3 regions of the Clostridium sp. CM039 genome follow, and region 3 is predicted to be linked to each of the others. Evidence: a T-box and tRNA genes for the amino acid it is inferred to sense, from the RefSeq annotation. Region 3 holds a T-box; the other regions hold tRNA genes.
What was found. A T-box is a leader RNA that pairs with one kind of tRNA and senses whether it is charged. The one in region 3 lies ahead of asnS (asparagine--tRNA ligase), so its partner is inferred to be a tRNA-Asn.
Positions count from the first base shown of each region.

Region 1: it encodes a tRNA-Asn, which carries the amino acid that the T-box ahead of asnS (asparagine--tRNA ligase) is inferred to sense. The anticodon was not compared.
Region 2: it encodes a tRNA-Asn, which carries the amino acid that the T-box ahead of asnS (asparagine--tRNA ligase) is inferred to sense. The anticodon was not compared.

Region 1 is NZ_CM143649.1:3,188,282-3,192,579, reverse strand. Features, by position in the region: gene ACWJJ2_RS14910 (glycine--tRNA ligase) at 147-1,538, opposite strand; T-box leader at 1,726-1,891, opposite strand; tRNA gene ACWJJ2_RS14905 (tRNA-Asn) at 1,942-2,016, opposite strand; gene lysS (lysine--tRNA ligase) at 2,175-3,704, opposite strand; gene greA (transcription elongation factor GreA) at 3,858-4,298, opposite strand, start outside.
Region 2 is NZ_CM143649.1:3,203,464-3,207,761, forward strand. Features, by position in the region: rRNA gene ACWJJ2_RS14970 (23S ribosomal RNA) at 1-2,024, shown strand, start outside; rRNA gene rrf (5S ribosomal RNA) at 2,114-2,230, shown strand; tRNA gene ACWJJ2_RS14980 (tRNA-Asn) at 2,236-2,310, shown strand; gene fusA (elongation factor G) at 2,587-4,298, shown strand, end outside.
Region 3 is NZ_CM143649.1:2,118,656-2,122,953, forward strand. Features, by position in the region: gene asnS (asparagine--tRNA ligase) at 133-1,524, opposite strand; T-box leader at 1,591-1,866, opposite strand; gene ACWJJ2_RS09975 (hypothetical protein) at 2,055-2,288, opposite strand; gene ACWJJ2_RS09980 (YitT family protein) at 2,373-3,236, opposite strand; gene ACWJJ2_RS09985 (MBL fold metallo-hydrolase) at 3,476-4,225, opposite strand.

The DNA of each region.
Region 1 (4,298 bases), 1.1 Mb from region 3:
TATATTATTTATTTTACAAATTTATTTTATAATTTTTTAGATTTATTCTATAAAAAAACAACGCATAGTATAACCACAGCCTACTCAAGCCTCATTATATACTACACGCCATTCTCTAAACCAAACTAACTATTCCAATTTAAAATTTAAAATTGTAGTTTTTCTTCTATAAACTTTTCTAAATCATCTATACTTACCCTTATTTGATCCATTGTGTCTCTGTCTCTAATTGTTACAGTATTATCTTCTAACGTATCAAAATCTACGGTTATGCAGTATGGAGTTCCTATTTCGTCTTCTCTTCTATACCTTTTTCCTATACTTCCGGTTTCATCGTAGTCTACGTTAAATTTTTTACCTAGCATAGCAAAAACTTCGAGCGATTTCTCTGATAATTTTTTACTTAAAGGTAGAATAGCCGCCTTAAATGGTGCAAGTGCTGGATGTAAATGAAGCACTGTTCTTACGTCTCCGCCTTCAAGTTCTTCTTCATCATATGCATTAACTAAGAATGCAAGAACAACTCTATCTGCACCCAGAGAAGGTTCTATACAATATGGTACATATTTTTCATTAGTAATAGGATCTAGATAACTTAAATCATTCCCTGAATGTTCCATATGCTTCTTTAAGTCATAATCAGTTCTATCGGCAACGCCCCATAATTCTCCCCATCCAAAAGGGAACAAGAATTCTATGTCACAAGTAGCATTACTATAGAAAGATAATTCCTCTTCTCCATGGTCTCTAAATCTTAAATTTTCCTTTTCCATTCCCAAATTATATAAGAAATTAGCACAATACTCTTTCCAATATGCAAACCATTCTAAATCTGTACCCGGTTTACAGAAAAATTCCAATTCCATTTGCTCAAATTCCCTAGTTCTAAAAATAAAGTTCCCTGGTGTTATTTCATTTCTGAAAGCCTTTCCTACTTGGCCTATTCCAAATGGAACTTTTTTTCTTGAAGCTCTTTGAACATTTTTAAAGTTTACAAAGATACCCTGAGCCGTTTCTGGTCTTAAATATATCTCTGATTTTCCATCTTCTGTTATCCCCTGGGAAGTCTTAAACATTAAATTAAATTTTCTAATATCAGTAAAGTCTTTCTTTCCACATTTAGGACATACTATTTCATTTTTTGCTATATATTCTTTTAACTCTTCATTTGACCATCCATCAGCACTAGCTACTTCTACTCCCTGATTCGTCATATGGTCTTCCACTAACTTATCCGCTCTAAATCTAGCTTTGCAATCTTTGCAATCCATTAGTGGATCTGAAAATCCTCCAACGTGACCCGTCGCAACCCATACTTCTGGGTTCATAAGTATAGCGCAGTCAACACCTACATTATATGGACTTTCTTGAACAAATTTTTTCCACCAAGCTTTTTTAACATTGTTTTTAAATTCAACTCCCAGAGGACCATAATCCCACGAATTAGCGAGCCCTCCATATATATCGGATCCTGGGAATACGAACCCTCTGTTTTTGCATAACGCAACTATTTTATCCATACTTTTTTCAAATGTCATATTAATCCCTCCTATTTTTTTATAATCTAATGATATCTCGTTTTATATACTTCTCAATGGTCATTACAAATATATTAATATTACATCTTGTATTCTTTCCTATTTGCCCTAAATATAACCAATTCAATCCATCACACCCGCATAAAGGCATGCTCTTTTATTTTACGTACAAAAAAAAGACTATACCCCAAGGGACGAAAATTATTTCCGCGGTTCCACCCTTATTGGCACATGCCCTACTTTAAGTTCTATACACTCAAAAGTTCCTTTCACAATAATACTTTGATTGTTTACACCAGCCACAACCTCTCTTATGAAGTACTACTACTACTCTTCTTTATCACAGTGAATTATTTTATTATACATTAGATTTCTTATAATATTGAGTTCCAAAAATAAAAAATGGCTCCGCGAAAAGGATTTGAACCTTCAACCTATCGGTTAACAGCCGAGTGCTCCACCGTTGAGCTATCGCGGATTATTATTGCTTACAACAACATTATAACATATACTTTTAAAAATTCAATAGTTTTTTCTTTTTTATTTAAATTTCATGATTTTAAGCACTGATGATTACGCTTAAGAAGTAAAAAGGATATTTTAGATTAACTAAAATACCCCTTTAATTTTTTTAAACTACTGGATTGGTTTCATTGTAGGAAATAGGATAACATCTCTTATTGAATAAGAATCCGTTAAGAACATTACCATTCTATCAATTCCTATACCCAGTCCTCCTGTTGGTGGCATTCCTGTTTCTAATGCGCTCATAAATTCTTCATCTATTAAATAAGCCTCATCATCACCCAGTTCTCTTTCTTTTGCTTGTTGCATAAATCTCTCTCTCTGAACTACTGGATCATTTAACTCTGAGTATGCATTACACACTTCTCTTCCAAACACAAAACCTTCAAATCTCTCTGTAAACTCTTCATTCCCTCTCTTCTTCTTTGTAAGAGGTGATATTTCTACAGGGTAATCACATAAGAATGTTGGTTGAATTAGTTTCTCTTCCACATATACTTCAAATAATTCATTTAATATATCTGCTTTTGAGCAATTTTCTAATTCTTTTTTAAATTGTAAATGCTTTTCTTTAGCTATAACCCTAGCTTCTTCATTAGTAGCTATTTTATCAAAGTCCACACCTGAATATTCTCTTACTGCATCTACCATAGTAATTCTTCTCCATGGTGGTGTAAAATCTATCTCAGTTCCTTGATAATTTACTTTCATAGTTCCATGAACCTTTTCACAAACGTAAGCTATCATATTTTCCGTAATTTCCATCATATCATTATAATCTGCATAAGCTTCATATAATTCTATCATTGTAAACTCTGGATTATGTCTTATATCTGTTCCTTCGTTTCTAAAGTTTTTACCCATGTCATATACCTTTTCAAAACCAGCAACAATAAGTCTTTTTAAATATAGCTCTGTTGCAATTCTAAGATACATCTCAATATCAAGCGCATTATGATGAGTACTAAATGGTCTTGCTGCGGCTCCTCCTGCTACTGTGGATAAAATCGGAGTTTCAACTTCTAAAAATCCTTTGTTATCTAAGTATTCTCGGATATATTTAATTATTGATATTCTCTTCATAAACGTATCTCTTACTTGTGGGTTCATTATTATATCTACTTCTCTTTGTCTAAATCTTAAATCAGGATCTTTTAATCCGTGCCATTTTTCTGGAAGTGGTTTTAGAGCCTTCGCTACAAGCTGAAAATCTACTATATGTAGTGATATCTCACCAGTTTTTGTAACAAAAGGTGTACCAGTTATGCTTACAAAATCTCCTATGTCAAAACTTTTATATTCTTTTAATTTTTCTTCGCCTACATCATCTATTTTTATGTATAGTTGTATTTTACCATATCTATCATGAATATCAGAAAAACCTGCCTTACCATGAACTCTTTTAGACATGAGTCTACCTGCTACAATAACCTGAGCGCCTTCTAATTTCTCAAAATTTTCTTTAACTTCTTGTGATGTATGAGTTCTTTCAACTTTGTACACATCAAATGGATCTTTGCCTTCTTCTTTTAAAGCAGATAATTTTCGTCGTCTTATGGTTACCTGTTCATTATATTTAGATTCAAGTTCATGCAAGTTTTTCTCTTCACTTTTTTCTTCATTGTTTTTTTCGTTCGACATTAATATCCCTCCTGTTTTTCCCAGGTCAGAAAATAATTACTAATCATTTATTCTGCCATATTTCTTCTATGTATATATTTCTTTAGGGCACCTACCAATTATAAATTGTTAAGTACCCCTATGTTCTATAAAAATTAAATAATTTTTAAACAATTACCCACGTCGCACTTCCAATACTTCATACCTACCAACACCATCTGGAACTGCAACTTCTATAATTGCTCCTGATTTCTTACCAACGAGTGCACATCCAACTGGTGACTCATTCGATATTTTATTTATCATTGGATCTGCTTCTGCTGAACCCACTATATAAAATTCAACTTCTTCATCAAACTCATAATCCTTAACCTTAACTATAGATCCTATACTTACTACATCTATTTCAATATCGTTTTCATCTATAACACTTGCATTTCTAAGCATATTTTCCAATTGTATTATTCTACCTTCAACAAATGCTTGTTCATTTTTAGCTTCATCGTACTCTGAGTTTTCGGTTAAGTCCCCATACCCAAGTGCTACCTTTATTTTTTCAGTAATATCTTTTCTCTTGACAGTCTTAAGAAATTCTAATTCTCCCTCTAATTTCGT
Region 2 (4,298 bases), 1.1 Mb from region 3:
AGCACTGAATGGGCTAGGGGCTGACAACAGTTACTGAACCCTATCAAACTCCGAATGCCATATACTTTTATTTCGGCAGTCAGACTGCGAATGATAAGATCCGTAGTCAAAAGGGAAACAGCCCAGACCATCAGCTAAGGTCCCAAAGTGTAAGTTAAGTGGAAAAGGATGTGGGATTTCTAAGACAACTAGGATGTTGGCTCAGAAGCAGCCACTCATTTAAAGAGTGCGTAATAGCTCACTAGTCAAGAGATCCTGCGCCGAAGATGTCCGGGGCTAAAACTTACCACCGAAGCTATGGGTGTACACAATTGTGTACGCGGTAGAGGAGCTTTCTGTACTGGCTGAAGTCATACCGTAAGGAGTGGTGGACGGTACAGAAGTGAGAATGTTGGCATGAGTAGCGAGAGTTAAGTGAGAATCTTAACGGTCGAAAACCTAAGGTTTCCTGAGGAAGGCTCGTCCTCTCAGGGTTAGTCGGGACCTAAGCCGAGGCCGAAAGGCGTAGGTGATGGACAATCGGTTGATATTCCGATACCACCAATGGACGTTATTAGAAATGGGATGACGCAGGAGGATAAGATGTGCACACTATTGGATGTGTGTCTAAGCATTTAGGCGGAGCAAGCAGGCAAATCCGTTTGCTCTTAACGCTGAGATGTGATGGGGAAGGGAATTTATTCCCGAAGTATCTGATTCCACGCTGCCAAGAAAAGTCTCTATCGAGGATATTGGTGCCCGTACCGCAAACCGACACAGGTAGGTGAGGAGAGAATCCTAAGACCATCGGAAGAATTGTTGTTAAGGAACTCGGCAAATTGACCCCGTAACTTCGGGAGAAGGGGTGCCTACGTAAGTAGGTCGCAGAGAATAGGCCCAAGCAACTGTTTAGCAAAAACACAGGTCTCTGCTAAAGCGAAAGCTGATGTATAGGGGCTGACGCCTGCCCGGTGCTGGAAGGTTAAGGGGATTACTTAGCGCAAGCGAAGGTATGAACTTAAGCCCCAGTAAACGGCGGCCGTAACTATAACGGTCCTAAGGTAGCGAAATTCCTTGTCGGGTAAGTTCCGACCCGCACGAATGGCGTAATGATTTGGGCACTGTCTCAACAACACATCCGGCGAAATTGTAGTGCAAGTGAAGATGCTTGCTACCCGCGATTGGACGGAAAGACCCCGTAGAGCTTTACTGTAGCTTAGCATTGAATTTCGGTATTGTCTGTACAGGATAGGTGGGAGACTGAGAAACATGGGCGTCAGCCTGTGTGGAGTCATCCTTGGGATACCACCCTGACAGTACTGAGGTTCTAACTGGAGGCCATGAATCTGGTCACAGGACATTGTTAGGTGGGCAGTTTGACTGGGGCGGTCGCCTCCAAAAAAGTAACGGAGGCGCCCAAAGGTTCCCTCAGCGCGGTTGGAAATCGCGCGAAGAGTGCAAAGGCAGAAGGGAGCCTGACTGCGACACTTACAAGTGGAGCAGGGACGAAAGTCGGGCTTAGTGATCCGGTGGTACCTCGTGGGAGGGCCATCGCTCAACGGATAAAAGCTACCTCGGGGATAACAGGCTGATCTCCCCCAAGAGTCCACATCGACGGGGAGGTTTGGCACCTCGATGTCGGCTCGTCGCATCCTGGGGCTGAAGTAGGTCCCAAGGGTTGGGCTGTTCGCCCATTAAAGCGGCACGCGAGCTGGGTTCAGAACGTCGTGAGACAGTTCGGTCCCTATCCGTCGCGGGCGTAGGAAATTTGAAGGGAGCTGTCCTTAGTACGAGAGGACCGGGATGGACAAACCTCTGGTGCACCAGTTGTCACGCCAGTGGCATCGCTGGGTAGCTATGTTTGGAAGGGATAAACGCTGAAAGCATCTAAGCGTGAAGCCCACCCTGAGATGAGATTTCCCATAACTCGCACGTAAGTGCGGTGTTAGTAAGACTCCTGGAAGACCACCAGGTTGATAGGTTAGAGGTGTAAGCATGGTAACATGTTCAGCTGACTAATACTAATAAGTCGAGGGCTTGACCTAAATATATAATTAGAAATAAAGCGATACTTCAAGCGTAAGCGAGAAGACTAGTTCACTGTGCAATTTTGAGAGAATATTTATTTTCTCAATCTAGTGATTATGGCATGAAGGTAACACCCGTTCCCATACCGAACACGAAGGTTAAGCTTCAATGCGCCGATGGTACTGCAGGGGTGACCTTGTGGAAGAGTAGGTTGTCGCTAGGTAATGTTCCGCGATAGCTCAACGGTGGAGCACTCGGCTGTTAACCGATAGGTTGAAGGTTCAAATCCTTTTCGCGGAGCCATTTTTATTTAAAGTATACAAAGCTAATTATTAGCTTTTTTTTATTTTTTGAAAAATTATAATAAATAATATACAAATTTTAAAAAATAGATATGAGCTTTAGTAATAACTTATATTTAGTTTAAATATATAATTAAGTATCAATAAATTTATTTTATTGGTACTTTTATCTTTTTTAGAAAGTAATAATTATAAAATTCAGCTATATACAAAGGCTTTTTATTTAAAGGTAGAATATATGAATATATATCTAACGAAAAGCTAGGAGGTATCGTATATGAAAGAATATATAAGCAAAAATCTAAGAAATATAGGAATTGTTGGACATAGTGGTTCAGGAAAAACCACATTAATGGAATCAATATTATATTACACTAAAGCTATAGATAGATTCGGAAAAGTTAATGATGGTACTACAATTAGTGATTACGATATTGAAGAAAAGAAAAGAAAAACGTCTATTTCTACATCAGTGGCTTTAAGTGAATGGGGAAATATAAAATTAAATTTAGTAGATATGCCTGGATATTTTGATTATGAAGGAGAAATGATTGAGGGGCTAAGAGCTGTAGATATGGCAATGATAACTGTTTGTGGGGTATCAGGTGTAGAAGTTGGAACTGAGAAGGCTTGGGAATATATCAATGATCATAAGCTACCTAGAGCATTTTTTATTAATAAGCTAGATAGGGAAAATAGTAATTTTCAAGTTGCTTTGCAACAGATAAAAGAAACATTTGGAATATCCGCAGTACCAATTCAATATCCTATAGGTAGTGAAGAAAATTTTAGCGGCGTAATAAATGTCATATCTAGAAGGGCTCAAATATTTAATCCTAAAACACATGGGATGGAAGATAGTGATATTCCAGAAGAATTAATAGATAAAGTGGATGAGTGTAAACAGATGGTTATGGAAGCAGTTGCTGAAACAGATGAAGTTCTATTAGAAAAATATTTCAATGAGGGTTCTATAAGTGAAAAAGAAATATATCAAGGTCTTATAAAAGGAGCTTCTATGGGAGAAATTACACCTATAATGTGTGGATCTGCTTTACTTGGTATAGGAATGAATACGTTGCTAGAAGATATGGTTGAATGCTTCCCTTCTCCAATTGAAACAACTATGTACATTGCAAAAGGTATGAAAAACAATAAATATACGCAAGTCAAAATTGATGATATGGGTCCATTCTCAGCATTAGTATTTAAAACTATTGCAGATCCTTTTGTAGGTAAATTATCTATGTTCCGTGTTATTACTGGAAAAGCTAAAAGTGACACAATAGTATATAATACTAATAAAAATAAAGAAGAAAAAATAGGTGCTATGTATTTTTTAAAAGGAAAACAACAATTTCAAACTCGAGAAATTGCGGCAGGGGATATAGGTGCAGTTGCAAAACTTCAATGCACGACTACTGGAGATACTCTCTGTGATAGAGCGAAACTAATAATGTTTGATACTATGGAGTTCCCACAACCAGTTTTTTCAAGAGCTATTGTAACTAAAGCTAAAGGTGATGAAGATAAAATATCTAATGGATTAACAAAATTGTTAGAAGAAGATCCTACATTCTCAATATCTAGGAGCGCAGAAAATGCACAAACTATAATCTCAGGATTAGGATCTACCCACTTGCAGGTTATAGTTAGTAAATTGAAAAATAAATTTGGAGTTGAAGTATCATTAGAAATTCCAAAGATTGCTTATAGAGAAACAATTAAAAGAACTTCTGATGTCCAAGGAAAACATAAAAAGCAATCCGGAGGACATGGCCAGTATGGTGATGTAAAGATTAAATTTGAGCCTAGAATAGACGGTGCAGATGATTTAGAATTTATTGATGCGGTGGTTGGTGGAACAGTTCCAAGGCAGTATATACCTGCTGTTGAAAAAGGGTTAAGGGAATGCATTAGGCATGGTGTACTTGGAGGATTCCCAGTTATAAGACTTAAAACAACGTTACATGATGGTTCGTATCATGC
Region 3 (4,298 bases):
GAAGATGCATTGATGACTTCAGAAGGAGATTTATACTCCCACTAAAGTTTTCTATTTGCTAGGGCAAATAACGCCTACTTATAGTAGGTACTCCCACTTATACAAATGGGAGACTTTCCTTCTGAAATGTCGTTAAAATTCAGCAGACCCAGTTGTTCTTGGGAATGGAATAACGTCTCTGATGTTGCTCATACCTGTAATATACATAATAGCTCTTTCAAATCCTAGTCCAAATCCAGCATGCTTAGTTCCGCCGTATTTCCTTAACTCTAAATACCACCAGTAATCTTCTTTATTAAGACCACATTCTTCCATTCTAGCTTCTAAAATATCTTGTCTTTCTTCTCTTTGGCTTCCACCGATAATTTCTCCTATTCCCGGTACAAGTAAGTCCATTGCTGCAACTGTCTTATTATCGTCATTTATTCTCATATAAAAAGATTTTATTTCCTTTGGATAATCCGTTACAAATAATGGTTTTTTAAACACTTCTTCTGTTAAATATCTTTCATGCTCAGTTTGAAGATCACAGCCCCAAGTTACCGGGTACTGGAATTCATTTCCTGATTTTTGTAGAATATCCACAGCCTCAGTATATGTTATCTGTCCAAACTCTGCGTTTACAACACCATTTAATCTTTCAATTAAACCTTTATCTACAAAACTATTGAAAAACTCCATCTCTTCTGGAGCGTTTTCCATAACATATTTTATTATATATTTCATCATGTCTTCTGCGAGTTTCATATCATCTTTTAAATCCGCAAATGCTATTTCAGGCTCTATCATCCAGAACTCAGCTGCATGTCTTCCTGTATTAGAATTTTCTGCTCTAAATGTTGGCCCAAAAGTATAAACATTTCTAAACGCTAAAGCAAAAGCCTCTGCTGCTAACTGTCCACTTACAGTTAAGCTAGTTTCTTTACCAAAAAAGTCTTGCGCGTAATCAACTTTTTTATCTTCGCCTAGCGGAATATTGCTAAAATCAAGGGTAGATATTCTAAACATTTCACCCGCACCTTCGCAATCACTACCAGTTATTATTGGTGTATGGGTATATACAAATCCTCTCTTTTGAAAAAACTCATGTATAGCAAAAGCAGTTAATGAACGCACCCTGAACACTGCTGAGAAAGCATTACTTCTTGGCCTTAAGTGTGCAATAGTTCTTAAATACTCAAAAGAATGTCTTTTCTTTTGCAATGGATAATCGGTATTTGACATCCCTTCTAAAACTATTTTAGTAGCTTTAATCTCAAATGGTTGCTTAGCTTCTGGCGTTACAACAAGTTTCCCTTCTATAGTCAAAGATGAACTTATAGGTAATTTAGCTATTTCAGCAAAATTTTCTAAGCCTTCCTCAAAAACTACCTGAATATTTTTGAAGAAGCTTCCATCATTAACTTCTATAAACCCGAACGCTTTAGAAGATCTTAAAGTTCTTATCCATCCAGAGATAGATACTACTTGATCTTCATATTTTTCTTTTTCTCTATAAATTTGTTTTACTAACAATTTTTCCATAAAATTGCCCTCCTTATAATTTTATATTTACCTTAATAATAAAAAAAGCCTTCCATCCCTTAATAATAAAGGGACGAAAGGCTATAATTTCGCTATGCCACCCAGTTTTGTCATATAATATGACCAATCTAATCAGTACAGAATTATATATTCGTTGATACGAGTTATACAATTGATACTGCCCAACAGTTAACGGATTGGAGCCGTCTAAGCCTACTACCTTAAAGATTTCGGTTAGAAACTCTGAGATGTTCTTCGATATAAACTTCGTATTGGTCTTTCACCATCACCAACTCGCTATTACTACCCTTTTATATCTACTCTTCTCTTCACAGTCTTTATATTTAAATATTAGTATATGTATCAATTATTTTTATATTCAATTAAAATTATAATATTTTTAATAATAAATGTCAAATATTTTTATAATAAAAATAGATGCCTAAAATGATTTTTCAATCATTTTAGGCATCCCTTAAGTTTTTCTCTTAATTATATATATTATAATTCTTTTAAACAAGCATATCTATTTAATCAAATTCTTCATCTTCATTTTCATCTTCAACTATCTCACCAATAACTTCATCTCTCTTTGCCGTTTCTCCAGTAACCTTATTTTCAAGAACAATGTTACATTTCACACATCCATCTTCTTCATTAATGAAAGTTTTTGCTACAACATCATCTTTTTCTAAAGATACACCCTGCGTAAGTTTCTCTGGGTGGTCAAATATAATAGGTTTACTATTTAATCTATCATCCATGTATAATCACTTCCTTTCTAAATTTAGTCTTTACATGAAGACTTCAAAATATACTTTGAAAATGTTGCCTATTATACTTGTATTTTATTTTGTAAATCCTTCTCCCGATACTTCTCTTACATCTGCAACAGTAATAAATGCGTTGGCATCAATTAATTTAACCATTTTTTGAAGAGGCACTATTTCATTTTTACCAACTACTATATATAGCACCTGTTTGGGTCCATTTGTATACATTCCAGTAGCATTTATTCCTGTTACACCTCTCTTTAAATCCTTCATTAATATTTCCGCTATTTCCTTAGAATTATTTGAAATAATAAATACCGCTTTAGAATAATTTATTCCTTCAAGTATACCATCTATAACCTTACTAACTATATAAGTAGATATTAGTGCATACATAGCTTTTTGAACACCAAATACAAAAGCACCTGTTAGTATTATAATCGAATCAATAGCTAATATAATTTTAGCTATTGGCATATTTTTTAAATAAACCTTTATGATGTTTGCAGCTAAATCAGTTCCTCCAGTACTAGCGGATGCTCTTAATACAAACCCTAAGCCTATACCAACAAATACTCCACCAAATATACTAACCAACAAAATATCGACCTGTGGCATCGGTATAAAGCTTGTATAAAACAACGCGAAAGATAGATATGCCGCAGCAAACAAGGATTTACCGACAAATTTTTTCCCCTTAAGTTTTCTAGCAATGATAAGCAATGGTATATTTATCACAATATTAGTAAACCATAGAGGCACTCCTATTCCGTAATGCTTTTCTGCAATATATTGAATAACAATGGCAATACCTGCTACTCCACCTGTTACTAATTTAAATTTTGCCAAAAACATATTTATGCCTGCTGCGAGTATTGTAGTCCCGATAATAATGTAAATATAATTTAAAACGTTCTCATTTTTAGTTTCTGTTCTCATTTAATCTATCCTACTTTCTACTTACTGCTTTATAATAATAAAGTATCACAATTATAAAATTATGTAAATAGAAATTATAGTTTTTAATTATTTTATAAGTTTTGCATCATAAATCCATCTAAATATAAAAAGCATCACATGTAATATTAATTTAGGGGGACTAAAAAATACTGCATGTGATGCTTTTTTATTTGGTTATTTAAATTATAGACATAACTGACTATTTCTATCCATATATATTAAAAATATTTTTTATATATTATCTCTTGCCTAGGATGATTTATTTCAACTGATTTTATGTTAATTTTTCTCATTATACTAGCAAATTCTTTAGTAATAGCTACTTCATCTCCGAAATGCATAGGTATAAGTAATTTAGGCCTAATTTCTTTTGCAAAATATTCTCCGCCTATATAATAAAACTCTTGAAGTCTTGGATCTACTGGAAAAAAAGCTATGTCGATAGATTTTTCTTCTTTTAATTTCTCTATGTGAGTTTTAAATGAAGCCTCTGCTTCAGATCGCTCCTCTGAACTGTCCTCTTTCCAGTGCCACCAATTAAGATCTCCAGCATGAAAAATAGTTACCCCATCAAATTTTACTAAAAAAGATATTCCAATATCAGTTGAACCATAAGCTTTTACATAAACGTCTTTAAATAATTTTTCTTCACCTTCCTTTATAAATCTATAATTCGATTTATTTTTATCTATTTTTATATCATTACTAAGTATGTATTGTATATCACTATTATAATTTTCCCAATCCAAAATACAAGAATTAAAATGATCCTCGTGACTATGTGATGAAAACACATAAACATTTTTCATGTCTTTAATATTTTCAGATGATAACAATGCTGTCTGCTTATGGGCTTTATCATTTATTACAGGTTCTTTATAGTAATCAAATATTAAAAAATGATTTTTAGTTTTAATGGCAAACCCACTATGGTATATATAGTATATTTTTGTTTCTATTTCTCTCATATATTTTCACTCCTTCATAATTTTGTGATAGTAAACTCATATCATACATTCTATGCAAATATAAATATATTCC